DNA from 3 places in the Leeia sp. genome. Region 3 is predicted to be linked to each of the others. Evidence: predicted binding sites of a transcription regulator. Region 3 holds the regulator's gene; each other region holds the start of a gene.
The links. The regulator FNR, encoded in region 3, switches genes on or off when oxygen is low (the NO sensors DNR and NnrR bind a similar motif). The targets are predictions, from matches to a motif close to TTGATNNNNATCAA.
Positions count from the first base shown of each region.

Region 1 (4,433 bases), on a different contig from region 3:
TCGCGCAGGGGCTGCATCTCCAGCAGGCGTGCGCCTTCCTCGCTGACCTCCACCACACCGAAAGCAGGGGTGAAGTCCGGCACCGGGAACACCTTGCTCGACATGCGCTGCGTACCTTCCTGCCACAGCGGTGCATCGCCATTCGGGCCACGGTCATTCAGCACCCAGAATTGCAGCTTGCCTGCCTTGGCCACTTTCAATGCCAGACCGGAACCCAGGCTTTGCGGGAAGCCGCCCGGAAAGGCCGCCTTGACTTCGGCCGACATGGCATCAGACTTCACGGCAAAGGTGGACGGTACCTGCACCTGCAGGCGGCGTACGGTCACCTCTTCAGCGGTCAGCGGTGCGGCAGACAGGGTCGAGGCATACGCCAAGGACAGCACCAGCAAGACACGATGCAGCTTCATGCGAGGAACTCCAGCAGAAAAAGCTGCAGCTTAGTGGCCCGATGTGACGCCTGCGTGACACACCGTTCAGGGGCGCTTGGACAAACCAAGCAAGGTCGCGCTCCAGCTCTTCGGGAAATGATCCGCCGTCTGGTTGAATTGATCGGCTTCGCTGCGGTAATGCTGCCAGGCCACTTGCTGCTCTTGCTGCATCTGCCGGGCCTGCCACATCCAGTCGCGGTAGTGTGGGTCAATCAACAAGTCAGGGGATTGCTGCAACACTTGCTGATCCAGCTGAAGCACCGTACCGTGCAGGGCCTGCTTCAGGGCCTGGTACTGCTGGAAGGCTACCGCATCGTCGAGCAAGCCTTTGGCCTTCTCGGTGCTTGGCAACCGTCCCAGATAGCTATTCAACTGCGCCAATGCAGGAGCCGAGCTGCCCTTGCCCTGACAGAATTGCAGCAGCTTGGGTAAAACGGCCAGCCAGCGCTGATCCTGCTCCACCACATCGCGCCAGGCACGCTCAGCGGCGGCATGTTGCGAGCGCAACTCACCAAAGCCGCACCCGGCCAAGCCCAGCGACAGCAACAAGGCCAGCGCAACACCCCGCATTGCCCGGATTCGCATTACAATCTCCCCCATCTCTCGCCTGCCGTATGAATCCTGCATTAAACCATATCATGCCTGACTTGCTCACCGAAGTTCGCCTCGACAAATGGGTGTGGGCGGCCCGTTTCTTCAAGACCCGTAGCCTCGCCAGTCAGGCTGTTGATGCCGGACACGTGCGCCTGAATGGCCAGCGCAGCAAACCCGCACGTAGCGTCAAAGTAGGCGACACCCTGCATATTCAGGTGGCGCATGGCCTGTTTGAAGTGGTGGTACAGGCCCTGGCCGAGCAGCGCGGCAGTGCGACGCTGGCACAATCGCTCTATCAGGAAACCCCTGAGAGCGTGAAGGCACGTGAAGCGGTCCAGCTGCAGCAAAGCCTGGCACCGCGTTATGAAGCCCAACACGAAGACAGTGGCCGCCCCAGCAAACGCGACCGCAGACAGATTGGAAAACTCCGTGGCTACTGATTCCCACATCCTGCGCATTGAATATTGCACCTTGTGCCGCTGGCTGCTGCGTGCCGCCTGGCTGGCGCAGGAAGTCCTGACCACCTTCGATACGGATGAACTGGCCGAAGTCGCGCTGGTGCCTTCCAGCGGTGGCATTTTCCGGCTAACGCTGGATGGCGAGGTGATCTGGGACCGCAAGCAGGAAGGCCGTTTTCCCGAGGCTAAAGAGATCAAGCAGCGCGTCCGTGACCGGGTAGCGCCGGAGCGCTCACTGGGGCATAGCGACCGCCAGACGGACGACCCGTCAAACCACTGACACTTGATACCGAGCCACCCCATAGGCCTTTGATGGGCATCAAAGCCCACGCAGCAGTTCACTGCTAGTCTCCGGGTATCCTGTTTACTCCGGACACAGCCACCATGTCTGCCCACCTTGATGTACAGAACCTCCAGTTTGACCGCACGCTGATCGAGCGGCTGGCCGGCAACGGTCCACGCTACACCTCTTACCCGACAGCAGACCGTTTCCATGCTGGTTTTACCGAGCAGGACTACCGCCAGGTGGCATCTTCCTGTTTTGTACCGGGCGTCAATCGGCCACTGTCACTGTACGTGCATATTCCGTTCTGCAACACCATTTGCTACTACTGTGGTTGCAACAAGATCATTACCAAAGATACCGGCAAGGCCGAAGTCTATCTGCAGTATCTGGAGAAGGAACTGGCCTTGCAGCGCCCCCTGTTTGCCGGCGCACGGGTCGAGCAGCTGCACTTCGGTGGCGGCACCCCCACCTTCCTGAGCGATGAGCAGTTGCGCTGGCTGGTGGAGCGCCTGCGCGCCGCCTTTCCGTTCGCACCGGATGATGAGGGTGAGTTTTCGATCGAGATCGACCCGCGCAAGGTGCAGCCGCAAACCATCCAGCTGCTGCGCGAACTGGGCTTCAACCGGATGAGCCTTGGGGTACAGGATTTTGACCCGGAGGTACAACAGGCGGTCAACCGCATCCAGAGTGAAGCGGAGACTTTGTCTGTCCTGAAAGCAGCGCGCGAGTGTGGCTTTCACTCCATCTCCATCGACCTGATTTATGGACTGCCGAAGCAAACCGTAGCCGGCTTTACCGCCACGCTGGACAAAGTCATCGCCGCCCGGCCCGACCGGCTCTCCATTTATAACTACGCCCACCTGCCCCACTTGTTCAAGCCGCAGCGGCGCATCAATGAGGCGGACCTACCCAGCGCCAGTGAAAAGCTGGACCTGCTCAGCTTGTGTATCGACAAGCTGCAGGCAGCCGGTTACTGCTATATCGGCATGGACCACTTTGCGCTGCCGGATGATGAGCTGGCCATTGCCCAGCGCGCAGGTACCCTGCACCGCAATTTCCAGGGTTACTCCACCCATGACGATATTGATCTGCTGGCACTGGGGGTATCCGGCATCGGCAAGATCGGCCACAGCTATAGCCAGAATGTGCGCACCACCGAGGAATACTATGCCTCGCTGGATGAAGGCCGCCTGCCCCAGTTTCGTGGCTTTGCCCTGCAGCAGGATGACGTGATCCGCCGCGACCTGATTCAGCAGTTGATGTGCGAATTTGCCCTCGACTTTAGCCAGATCCGGGCACAGTGGCAGATCGAGTTCCAGCACTACTTTGCCGATATCCTGCCCAAGCTGGCGCACTACCAGCAGGAAGGCTTGCTGCAGATGGGTGAGGATAGCCTGCGCATTCTGCCGCGTGGCCGCCTGCTGGTACGTAATATTGCCATGCTGTTTGACCACTACCTGGGTCAGGGTCAGGTGCTGCAGCGCTACTCCAAGACCATTTAGCCCGGCAAAGCCATCATTGTTACCATATAGGTAATAATGATGGCTTTCACCACTTCAACCACCTTTCAAAAAAAGTTACCAATAAGGTAATGCCTGTGATGTAATACAGGTATGCAAGCCATCCCTGATATTCGCCGCCAGAATCTGCGGCTCCTGATAGCGCACCGCTTTGGTGGTCGCCAGGTGGATTTCGCCCGCACGGTGGGCATCGCTCAATCTTCTTATGTGTCGCGCCTGCTGTCGACGGACGGCAGCGGCGGGCGCAATCTGGGCGAGGAACTGTCGCGCAAGATCGAAATCGCCTGCGAATTGCCCCCGTTCTGGCTGGACCAGCCCCAGATCGGGCTGCCGCTGGACCCGCACGCGGCCACACAACGCATTCAACATCTGATTGGACATCCTGCCATGAACCAGACACGCCATATCGCCAAAACCGACGACACCCGCATCAAGGAAATCAAAGAGCTGGCCCCGCCCTCGCATGTGCTGCGTGAGTACCCCATCACCGAAGGCGCCGCGCAGCTGACCCTGGAAACCCGTCAGGCCATCCACCGTATCTTGCACGGTGCGGACGACCGGCTGCTGGTCATCATCGGCCCCTGCTCCATCCATGACTACGACGCCGCCATGGAGTACGCCCGCCGCCTGCAGGAGGAAAAGGTACGCCATGAGCAGGATCTGCTGGTGGTGATGCGGGTCTACTTCGAAAAGCCGCGCACCACCGTCGGCTGGAAGGGCCTGATCAACGATCCGATGCTGGACGGCAGCTACCGCATCAATGAAGGCATTCGTCTGGCGCGCAAGCTGCTGCACGACATCAACGATGCCGGTGTGCCTGCGGCGACAGAATACCTGGACATGATCACCCCGCAATACCTGTCTGACCTGATCAGCTGGGGCGCCATCGGCGCTCGCACCACCGAGAGCCAGGTACACCGCGAGCTGGCCAGCGGGCTATCCTGCCCGGTAGGCTTCAAGAATGGTACCGACGGCAATATTCGCATTGCAGTGGATGCCATCAAGGCTGCCAATGCGCCACACCACTTTCTATCGGTGACCAAGGCCGGGCACTCCGCCATCGTTTCGACCATGGGCAACGAGGATTGCCACGTCATCCTGCGTGGCGGCAAAACACCGAACTACGATGCGGCCAGTGTGGACGCCT
Region 1 covers NZ_JAYREC010000007.1:127,797-132,229, reverse strand. Annotated here, with positions in the region: gene ACE3O2_RS16720 (esterase-like activity of phytase family protein) at 1-407, opposite strand, end outside; gene ACE3O2_RS16715 (LemA family protein) at 474-1,013, opposite strand; gene ACE3O2_RS16710 (RNA-binding S4 domain-containing protein) at 1,067-1,462, shown strand; gene ACE3O2_RS16705 (SelT/SelW/SelH family protein) at 1,452-1,760, shown strand; gene hemN (oxygen-independent coproporphyrinogen III oxidase) at 1,865-3,268, shown strand; gene aroG (3-deoxy-7-phosphoheptulonate synthase AroG) at 3,674-4,433, shown strand, end outside.
Region 1: the regulator FNR is predicted to act here: its motif matches at 1,790-1,803, upstream of hemN (oxygen-independent coproporphyrinogen III oxidase).

Region 2 (4,433 bases), on a different contig from region 3:
AGAAGTGCAGCAAGGCCATGCCCTGCTGCGCCACACCGGAGCTGTAGAGGAAAATGACTGTTTCGCTGCCCTCGCGCCCCACCGCCAAGGCCACCAGCAGCAGCATGCCCCACCAATTGGTGTTGTCTACATTCTGCTGCATGCCCTGCTCCAGCGTGCGCTTCAGGTGTCGACCATGCCGCTTCATCCACAGCACCATCTGTACGATCAGGGCCGACGCCACCAGCACCATGGCCAACTGAAAGTAATCCTGCGCCCCCTCCGGCAGCATTTCATCAAACAACAGGATGGTGCCACCCAGCAGAAAGGCAAAGCCCAGACCGGCAGCCACCCCACCCCACAGATAGCGCATGCCTTGGCCTGCATTGGGATTGCCCCGCAGCCAAGCGTAGAGAATGCCGATCACCAGCATCGCTTCCACACTTTCCCGCCAGACGATGAAAAGAACCTGATCCATACGGCTGCCCCGCTGCTGATTTGACACCACCGGGCAGCAAGCCCGGTGTACTGCCTTACTTGGCGATGATCACGCCTTGTGCAGTCGGCAGGTTTTCATGGAATTCATCCACAAACTTGTACTCGCCCGCCTTGACAGCTTTGACCTTCAGCTTCACGGTCTTGCCCGGTGCAACCACTTTTTCCTGCTTCAGCGTCTTGCTCTCGAATTCGGCAGCGGATTTGCCGGTGTTGCTCACTTCAATCACGAAGGGCTTGCCAGCCGGTACTTCCAGCTTTTGCGGCGTCATCACGCCATCCTTGAACTCCACCTTGACCGACAGGTCTTCGGCCTGGGCAACACCCACCGACAACAGCAAAGCACCCACCACTGCAAAACGCTTGACCAACATGAAGCCACTCCTGATCACATTGAAAAACCGAAAAAGCTGCCCGCTTGGACAGCTTGTATTATCCGCGCCTGCAATAACAAACGCCAACAAAATGTGAATCATTCCGTTTATCAGGCCAGCTACAAGCCCTCAGGCTGTCACACTTAGTGACGACGACGCGCCACCATCTGCTCGGCAATCCGGGCCAGCGCCTCGGTGCTCAACAGTTGTGTGGCGGCTGGGTAGACCTCAGCCTCTTCCCGTGCCGCGTGAGCGATATAGTCCGCCACAAAACGGCTGGCCAGCTCCCCCTCGTTCAGCTCCAGCCAGTGACCATCATGGATGGCCTGCAGGCGCGGGCGCAGTTGCTGCCACAGCAGGCCCAACGGCTCATGCTCATGCTGCAAGGCCAGCAGGGCCGCCCGCATGCCCGCAAACTCCACCTGTTCGCCCGCCGCCAGCAACAAAGCCGGGAACAGGTCATCTTCTTCGTCTGCATGGTGGCGTGGTGCGGCCAGGTCAAAGTAGCGGATCACATTGCCTGCCGCCTGGCGGGCATCGGCCGTCAGGCCATGCTGCGGCAAATGCGTCACCAGCTGCTGGATCACATGGCAGAACTTGCGCACCCGCCCGTGACACGCCAGCAGCATCTCCAGCGGGGTTTCCAGTGAAGGGAGCTCTTCATGCCCCGGCAAGCGCAGGCTCATCGTGTTCCTGTTGGGTGAAGACGGGCTTGATGCCAGTGAGCAGGTAGTCAATCAACTCACGCACCGGCCGGATGGCCGAACCAAATGGCAGCGGCTCCGAGCCCCGGAAGAACAAACCCTTGCTGACCTCGCCACGCAGCGCCGCTGCCAGCTGGGTATCAATGCAGAATTGACCAATCTTGGCCAGACCATCGCGCAGGCCGCACACGGACAGGCAATTCAGCCCCGTGGTACAACGTGCCGAATCACACTTGGCCTTGCTCTGCAGCAAAGACTCGCGGCGCAGATAGGTTTTCAGCCACGGCGTCAGCACCCCGCGAGCAGGCAGGCCCGCCACGCTCATGAACTCGACGATATCTTCCGGGCCCGCTCCAGCCAGCACCGCTTTGAAATTAGGATGGGCATCCCCTTCCTGACTCACGGCAAACGCTGTACCCAGCTGCACGCCAGACGCCCCCATCTCGAAGGCTTCCTTCACCTTCTGGTGGCTGTTGATACCTCCAGCCAGAATCAGCGGAATCGGCTCCCGTTCCAGTCCCAGCTCGCGGAACAATTCCCGTGCGCCTTCCACCACCAGCCGGAAGTCAAACCGCCCATCCTTGAGGTCTTCGATCCGGGCCGCGCCCAGGTGCCCTCCGGCATAACGCGGATGCTCAATCACGATGGCATCCGGCTTGCGGCCTTTTTTCAGCCACTTTTTCAGCACCAGTGCGATACCGCGCACTTCCGACAAAATCGGGATCAAGGCCACCTTGGGGTGCTCGGCGGTAATCTCAGGCAAATCAAACGGCAGGCCCGCCCCCATCACCACGGCATCCGCCCCGCTTTCGCAGGCTTGCCGCACATAGTCGGCATTATCCAGCACCGCCTTCATCACGTTGACCGCAATCATGCCTTTGCCCCCGGCAATCTCGCGGGCCATGCGAATCTCTCGGTCGAGGGCCTCCAGATTGGTCTGGTCCAGCACGTCCTGATCGCGCACCTTGTGGCAGCGGGCCAGCAGGTCCGGGTGATGATGCTTGAGGTCCACACTGGCAATGGTGCCCATGGCCCCTTCACGCGCCACGCTACCGGCCAGACGGTGTGCAGACACCCCGACCCCCATCCCGCCCTGCACGATTGGTAATACGGACTTGCCTGCCAGTTCCAGCATGGGGAACGGCGATTGATGCGAAGACATGACACCCTTTCCGGGCAACAACGGGATGCCCAAGCTTGCCAGCAATCGGCTTGGCTGGCTTTGAGTTGAATCAACGCTCACGGAATGGTTCTCATCTTCCGTGCAATGGATGATCAAACCACAGTCGCCCCTGTTCGCCAAGCCCCGCAGCGATTAGACTGCATGCGTACCCTGTTTGGCCATCACTATGTCTGATTTGCTTGCGCAACTGGCTCACCGGATTGGTGACGCCCATGTCTTGACCGCCCCTCAAACCATACAGCCCTATCTGACCGACTGGCGCAAACGCTATCGTGGCAAGGCGCTGGCAGTGTTGCGCCCGGCCAGCACCGCCGAGGTGGCCGCCATTGTCCGCCTGTGTCATGACGCCGGTGTGTCGATGGTGCCACAGGGTGGCAATACCAGCCTGTGCGGGGCCAGCGTGCCGGATACCCGTGGCGATGCGGTGGTGATTTCGCTATCCCGTCTGCGGCAGATTCGACAAGTCGATCCGGTCAACCAAACGCTCACTGCCGAGGCAGGCTGTACTTTGGTCGAGGTGCAAGTTGCAGCGGCGCAACAGCAGCGCCTGTTTCCGCTCTCGCTAGCGTCTGAGGGCAGCTGCCAGATTGGCGGCAACCTCTCTACCAATGCCGGTGGCGTCCAGGTATTGCGCTACGGCAATATGCGCGAACTTACCCTCGGGCTGGAAGTGGTACTGCCGGACGGGCAAATCTGGGATGGCCTGCGTGGCCTGCGCAAGGACAATACCGGCTACGACCTCAAGCACTGCTTTATCGGCGCGGAAGGCACGCTCGGCATCATTACAGCAGCCACCCTCAAGCTGTTCCCGCGCCCACAGCAGCAGTGCACCGCCTGGGTGGCACTCAACGGGCCGGAGGATGCACTGCAACTGCTGGGACAGCTGCAACAGCGTTTCAGCGACCGCCTGACCGCCTTTGAGCTGGTGTCGGACGTGTGCCTACAGCTGGTCACACAACACATCCCCGGTAGCCGCTCACCGCTGGAAGCCCCCAGCCCTTGGTATGCCCTGCTGGAGCTCTCGGACGGCGCGCCGGATGACCGTCTGGCAGGCGACCTGCTCGCCACCCTCGCGGAATCCCCGGTGCAGGATGCCGCCATCGCCCAGAGCGAGCAGCAGGCACGCGCGCTATGGCTATTGCGGGAAAGCATTTCGGAAGCCCAGCGGCTGGACGGACCGTCAATCAAGCACGACATCGCGCTGCCTGTGAGCGCCATCCCGGCCTTCCTGCAAGATACCGCCGCCCTGCTGCAGCACGCCTTCCCCGGTGTACGCTTGCAGGTCTTCGGCCACCTTGGCGATGGCAATCTGCACTACAACCTCAGCCACACCCGCCCCGGTAATGTCGATCTGTTCGACGACGAAGCCCAAGCCAACCGCATTGTTTACGACCAGGTCGCGCACTACCGTGGCAGCATCAGCGCCGAACATGGCATCGGTCAGCTGAAGCGCGACACCCTGCCCCACTACAAGTCCGCCCTGGAACTGCAACTGATGCTCCAGCTCAAAGCCAGCCTCGACCCCAAAGGCCTGATGAATCCGGGTAAGGTCCTGGTCTAGTGCGCTTACGGTCTACCCCACGCCAAGCCGTCAACAATGCGGCCCAGGATTCTGCCAGTGGATCAGATAGGCCTCAACGCGTAACCGACTGAATCAAAATTGCCCGGCATACCGTTGCAAATCCTGCAGGTAGTCCG
Region 2 covers NZ_JAYREC010000003.1:72,951-77,383, forward strand. Annotated here, with positions in the region: gene ACE3O2_RS09175 (FTR1 family protein) at 1-457, opposite strand, end outside; gene ACE3O2_RS09180 (cupredoxin domain-containing protein) at 513-848, opposite strand; gene ACE3O2_RS09185 (hemerythrin domain-containing protein) at 992-1,534, opposite strand; gene ACE3O2_RS09190 (NAD(P)H-dependent flavin oxidoreductase) at 1,509-2,714, opposite strand; gene ACE3O2_RS09195 (FAD-binding oxidoreductase) at 2,902-4,296, shown strand; gene ACE3O2_RS09200 (alpha/beta hydrolase family protein) at 4,390-4,433, opposite strand, start outside.
Region 2: the regulator FNR is predicted to act here: its motif matches at 2,775-2,788, upstream of ACE3O2_RS09190 (NAD(P)H-dependent flavin oxidoreductase).

Region 3 (4,433 bases):
CGTTACTGCCGAGAAGAAGGTGCAGCCGAGGTGCTGGTGGCCGTGCTGGTGGACAAGCTGCATGATCGCAAGGCACCGGGCATCAAGGCCGATTTCATCGGGCTGGAAGTGGCCGACCGCTTCCTGTTCGGTTTTGGCATGGATTACAAAGGTTACTGGCGTAATGCGCCAGGCATTTATGCGGTGAAGGGGCTGTAGAATTGGTTAGCCTCGCGCCGCCAACAAAAAACCGGCCAACTGGCCGGTTTTTTGTTGGCGGCTATCGCCTTACTTCGGCACCGTACCTTCCACACCTTCCACGTACCAGGTAATGCCATGCATGTCGCCATCAGACAAGGTTTTGCCTGCAGCTACTTTCACGGCACCAGTGTTGTCCTTGATCGGACCGGCGAAGATTGGGGCTTTGCCGGAGATGATGTCGGCACGGCGAGCGGCCAGTTTCTTCTTCACATCTTCCGGCAGGCTCTTGTTCAGCGCGCCCAGATCAATCATACCTTCTTTCAGGCCCCACCAGATGGGTTCGTTCTTCCAGTTGCCATCCATCGCGGCCTTGACGGCCTTGGTGTAATACACCCCCCAGTTGATCTGGCTGGCGGCCAGGTGGGCATCGGCGCCGAACTTGGTCATGTCCGAATCCCAACCGAAGGCTTTCACCTTTTTCTCCTGAGCGGTTTGCACCACGGCTGCGGAGTCGGTGTTCTGCATCAAGGTATCGACGCCTTGGGCGATCAGGGTTTCAGCCGCCTGGCGCTCCTTGGCCGGGTCGTACCAGCTGTTGATCCAGATGACCTTGACGGTGGCCTTCGGGTTGTTGGCGCGTGCGCCGAGGGTGAAGGCGTCAATATTGCGTACCACTTCCGGAATCGGCACCGAGGCCACCACGCCCAGTTTGCTGGTCTTGCTGGTCAGGCCCGCCACATAACCGGCCAGATAGGCACCTTCATAGGTGCGGACATCGTAGGTGCCGACGTTCTTGTCGCTCTTGAAACCGGTGGCGTGCAGGAACACAGTGTTCGGGAACTGCTTGGCCACCTTCAGCGTCGGGTTCATATAGCCAAAGGAGGTGGTGAAGATCACCTTGTTGCCATCTTGCGCCAGCTTGCGGATCACCCGTTCGGCATCCGCTCCTTCCGGTACGCTTTCCACAAACGTGGTTTTTACCTTGCCTGGGAACATCTTTTCGACGGCCTGACGGCCTTGATCATGGGCGTAGGTCCAGCCAGCATCACCCACCGGGCCCACATAGACGAAGCCTACCTTGAAGGGCTCGGCAGCGTGTGCCACACCAATGACCCCACTCACCACGAGGGCGGCAGTCAGCTGTTTGAGTACGGTTCTGCGCGAAATAACCACAAGTTGCTCCTTTGCATCAAAAGTTGCACCGTGACGGTGGGGGGTATTCGGGGCGGCCAGACGGCCGGGTTGTCATGAATTGTAGACCGTTTACAGCATGACGGGGGGATGCAGCAGCTTCTGCATCAGGTCGGGTTGATCAAGCCGCTTCAGCCACCATTGCAGGGCGTTGCCGCTATCGCTGGCACGCCAGGCCAGATGGAAAGGGTGAGGTAAGCGTTGATCCACCACTTGTTTGTGGATCAAGCGCCCTTGTCGCAGGTAAGGCTCTGCAATCTCCCGGGCCAGATAGCCGCAGGCCAGACCGCTGAGCTGGATCGTCAGCTTGGTCGGCATGTCGGGTACGTGCAGGATTTCCTGACCACTGAGAATGCCGGACGAGCGTGGTGGCAGGCTGCGAGAGGTGTCCGCGACGGCAACCGAGCGATGCCACAGGATATCTTGTGGCTGCAGGGGTTCCGGCAATTCGGCCAGAGGATGATTGGGTGCGACACAGAACACGAAATCCAGCGACCCGATGGTACGGGTGGAAAAACCACCGCCCGCCGGAGCATCACCCGGCGCGCCAACCACCAGATCGGAGCGTCGGGTCAGCAGCGAATCCCAGGTTCCCCCCAATACCTCATGGGTGATGCGGATACGGGTACCACTACCTTGTGCATAGAAATCCGTTAGCATGGGCAGCAGTGCGCTGCTGGGGAAGAGGGTGTCCATGGCAATGGACAGCTCGGTCTCCCAGCCTGTGGCAACCCGCTTGACCCGGCTTTCCAGCTCACCTGCTGCACGCAGCAGGTGGCGGCCTTCTCGCAGCAACTCTTGCCCAGCCGGCGTGAGTCGTGCGCGATGCCCGCTGCGGTCAAACAGCTTGACATCCATATCCTGCTCAAGCTTTTGAACGATATAGGTAATCGCAGACGGTACGCGATGCAGCACTTCGGCAGCTGCAGCAAAGCTGCCCTGGCGATCGATGGTATCCAGAACGGTAAGGGCATCCAGACTCAGGCGCAGCATGTACAGACCTTCCTGTGTCCTGAAGTGTGCAGGGTTAGGCTTTGCCTGCACATCCCGACAACACCTGTTTCAGGGCGGGCAGGTCCAGGATTTCGATTTCCTTGTTGTGGACCCGGATCAGCCCCTGATCCTGGAAACGCGAGAAGCCGCGACTGATGGTTTCCAGCTTGAGCCCCAGATAGCTGCCAATTTCCTCACGCGTCATGCGCAGCACAAAGCTGCGGGAGGAGTAACCGCGCAAGGCAAAGCGTTGTGACAGGTTCAGCAGGAAAGCAGCCAAGCGTTCCTCGGCCTTCATATTACCCAGCAACATCATGACGCCATGGTCTCGTACGATTTCACGGGACAGCACCTTGTAGAAATTATTCTGCAAGGAAGGGATATGCCGGCTCAGTTCCTCCAGATCGGCAAACGGAATCTCGCAGACCTCGGAGTCTTCCAGCGCAATGGCACCGCAGCTATGCGTCTCCGTGCTGATGGCGTCCAGCCCCAGCAATTCGCCTGCCATCTGGAAACCGGTGACTTGCTCGCGGCCATCTTCTGACAGCACGCTCATCTTGAAGAAACCCAGTCGCACCGCAAACAGGGAGCGCATGGCATCACCAGCTCGGTATAGCGGCTCACCCTTTTTGACTTTGACGCGCTGGGTGATGACGGTTTCCAGCTGGTTCATTTCATCACTGTTCAGGCCCAGCGGCAAACACAGCTCGCGCAGGCTACAACTGGAGCACGCTACCTTGAGGTGCTTGAGGGACACTTCCTGAATAGGGATGGTGGAGGTATGGTTCATGCCAAATCGGTAAGGTGTTGATACAGGTCAACCACGAACGGGCGGGGTATGGGCATAGTGGCAAAAACTGCTCACAACCCCAACCCAACCATGCCCGTCCTCTCGCTTGGTCAACATCATAGCCTGAATGCGGATTTTCCGACAGTGGCCGTCCCACGTGGCTGGGGACAAATGTTGTCTTTCAACATGGACGACATCGCCGCTTTCCCCGCACTTCGCCAGATTCGACAGCCCCGGCTGAATGACGCAGCCGTCGGGCGAGCCTGGTCGCGCCCGGCGATCGGCCGTCTGCCACCCGCGCTGTGCATGACGGAATGCTGGCCGCGCAAGCCGGCGGCAGTGCAGCCTGTACAAGAGGCCATTACGCTGGAGTGGCAGCAGTGGTGCGCCTTGCTGGGCAAGCGTCAACCGACCCAGATGCAGCTGCATGTGTCAGCGCATCCACAGGTTTTTGCGCTGGCGCTGGCCGACTGGCTGCAGCGGCGTGACTCCGTGTCTCCAAGTATGCCTTGTGGCATCGTACTGTATCTGGGGCAGGCGGATGTGCCGGATTGCTCAGGCGTGCCTGGCGCTGACGTGATGCTGCGCAGCATGGCGGGGGGCGAGTCCGGTTTCCATGCCTTATGCCTCACCGTACTGCCCGCTGTGTTGCAACAGGCTGGCGGCAGGGTCGGTGTGGAACTGTGGCTGGGACAGCTCATGGATGCGGAGGCCATGGCACAGGTGCACGCCTTGTTGCTCATGCAGCCCGCCCGGTTTTGTTTGCGGGGTGTGGTGGCGGCAGCCGTATCCGCCAGCCAGCTGTTGCAACAAAAAGAGCAGCTGTATCAGGTGTTGCAATGGCTGGATGAGCTGGGTTATGGCCATCTGGCGGGCGGCTGGTTTACCCGTGCAGATGACCCATGGCGGCATGCGCAGCGGCTCGGTCGACTGATGTTGACCGGGGAGGGTGATCTGATCGCGGAGGATGGCGAGTGGATTGGTCTTGGGCCAGGGGCCAGCACTTTGCTGGGTGCCGTCCAGGGCTGGAATAGTGCGGAAACGGCTTACCTCAAACAGCTGCAGCAGGGTAAACGCCCTTTGGCGGCGGCGCGCAAGCTGTCGCTGGATATCCTGATGCGGCGTGCGATGGCGCAGCAACTGCTCTGCCTGGGCTATCTGGACTTCATGACGTTTGAGCTGACTTATATGGTGCAGTTCGAGCAATACTTTGCGACCGAGCTGAAGCAGCTACAAGGCTGGATCAAGGCGGGCTATCTGCTGCAGCGGCATCGCACCC
Region 3 covers NZ_JAYREC010000002.1:646,596-651,028, reverse strand. Annotated here, with positions in the region: gene ACE3O2_RS08750 (hypoxanthine-guanine phosphoribosyltransferase) at 1-198, shown strand, start outside; gene ACE3O2_RS08745 (BMP family ABC transporter substrate-binding protein) at 268-1,353, opposite strand; gene ACE3O2_RS08740 (LysR family transcriptional regulator) at 1,444-2,364, opposite strand; gene fnr (fumarate/nitrate reduction transcriptional regulator Fnr) at 2,399-3,154, opposite strand; gene ACE3O2_RS08730 (hypothetical protein) at 3,326-4,433, shown strand, end outside.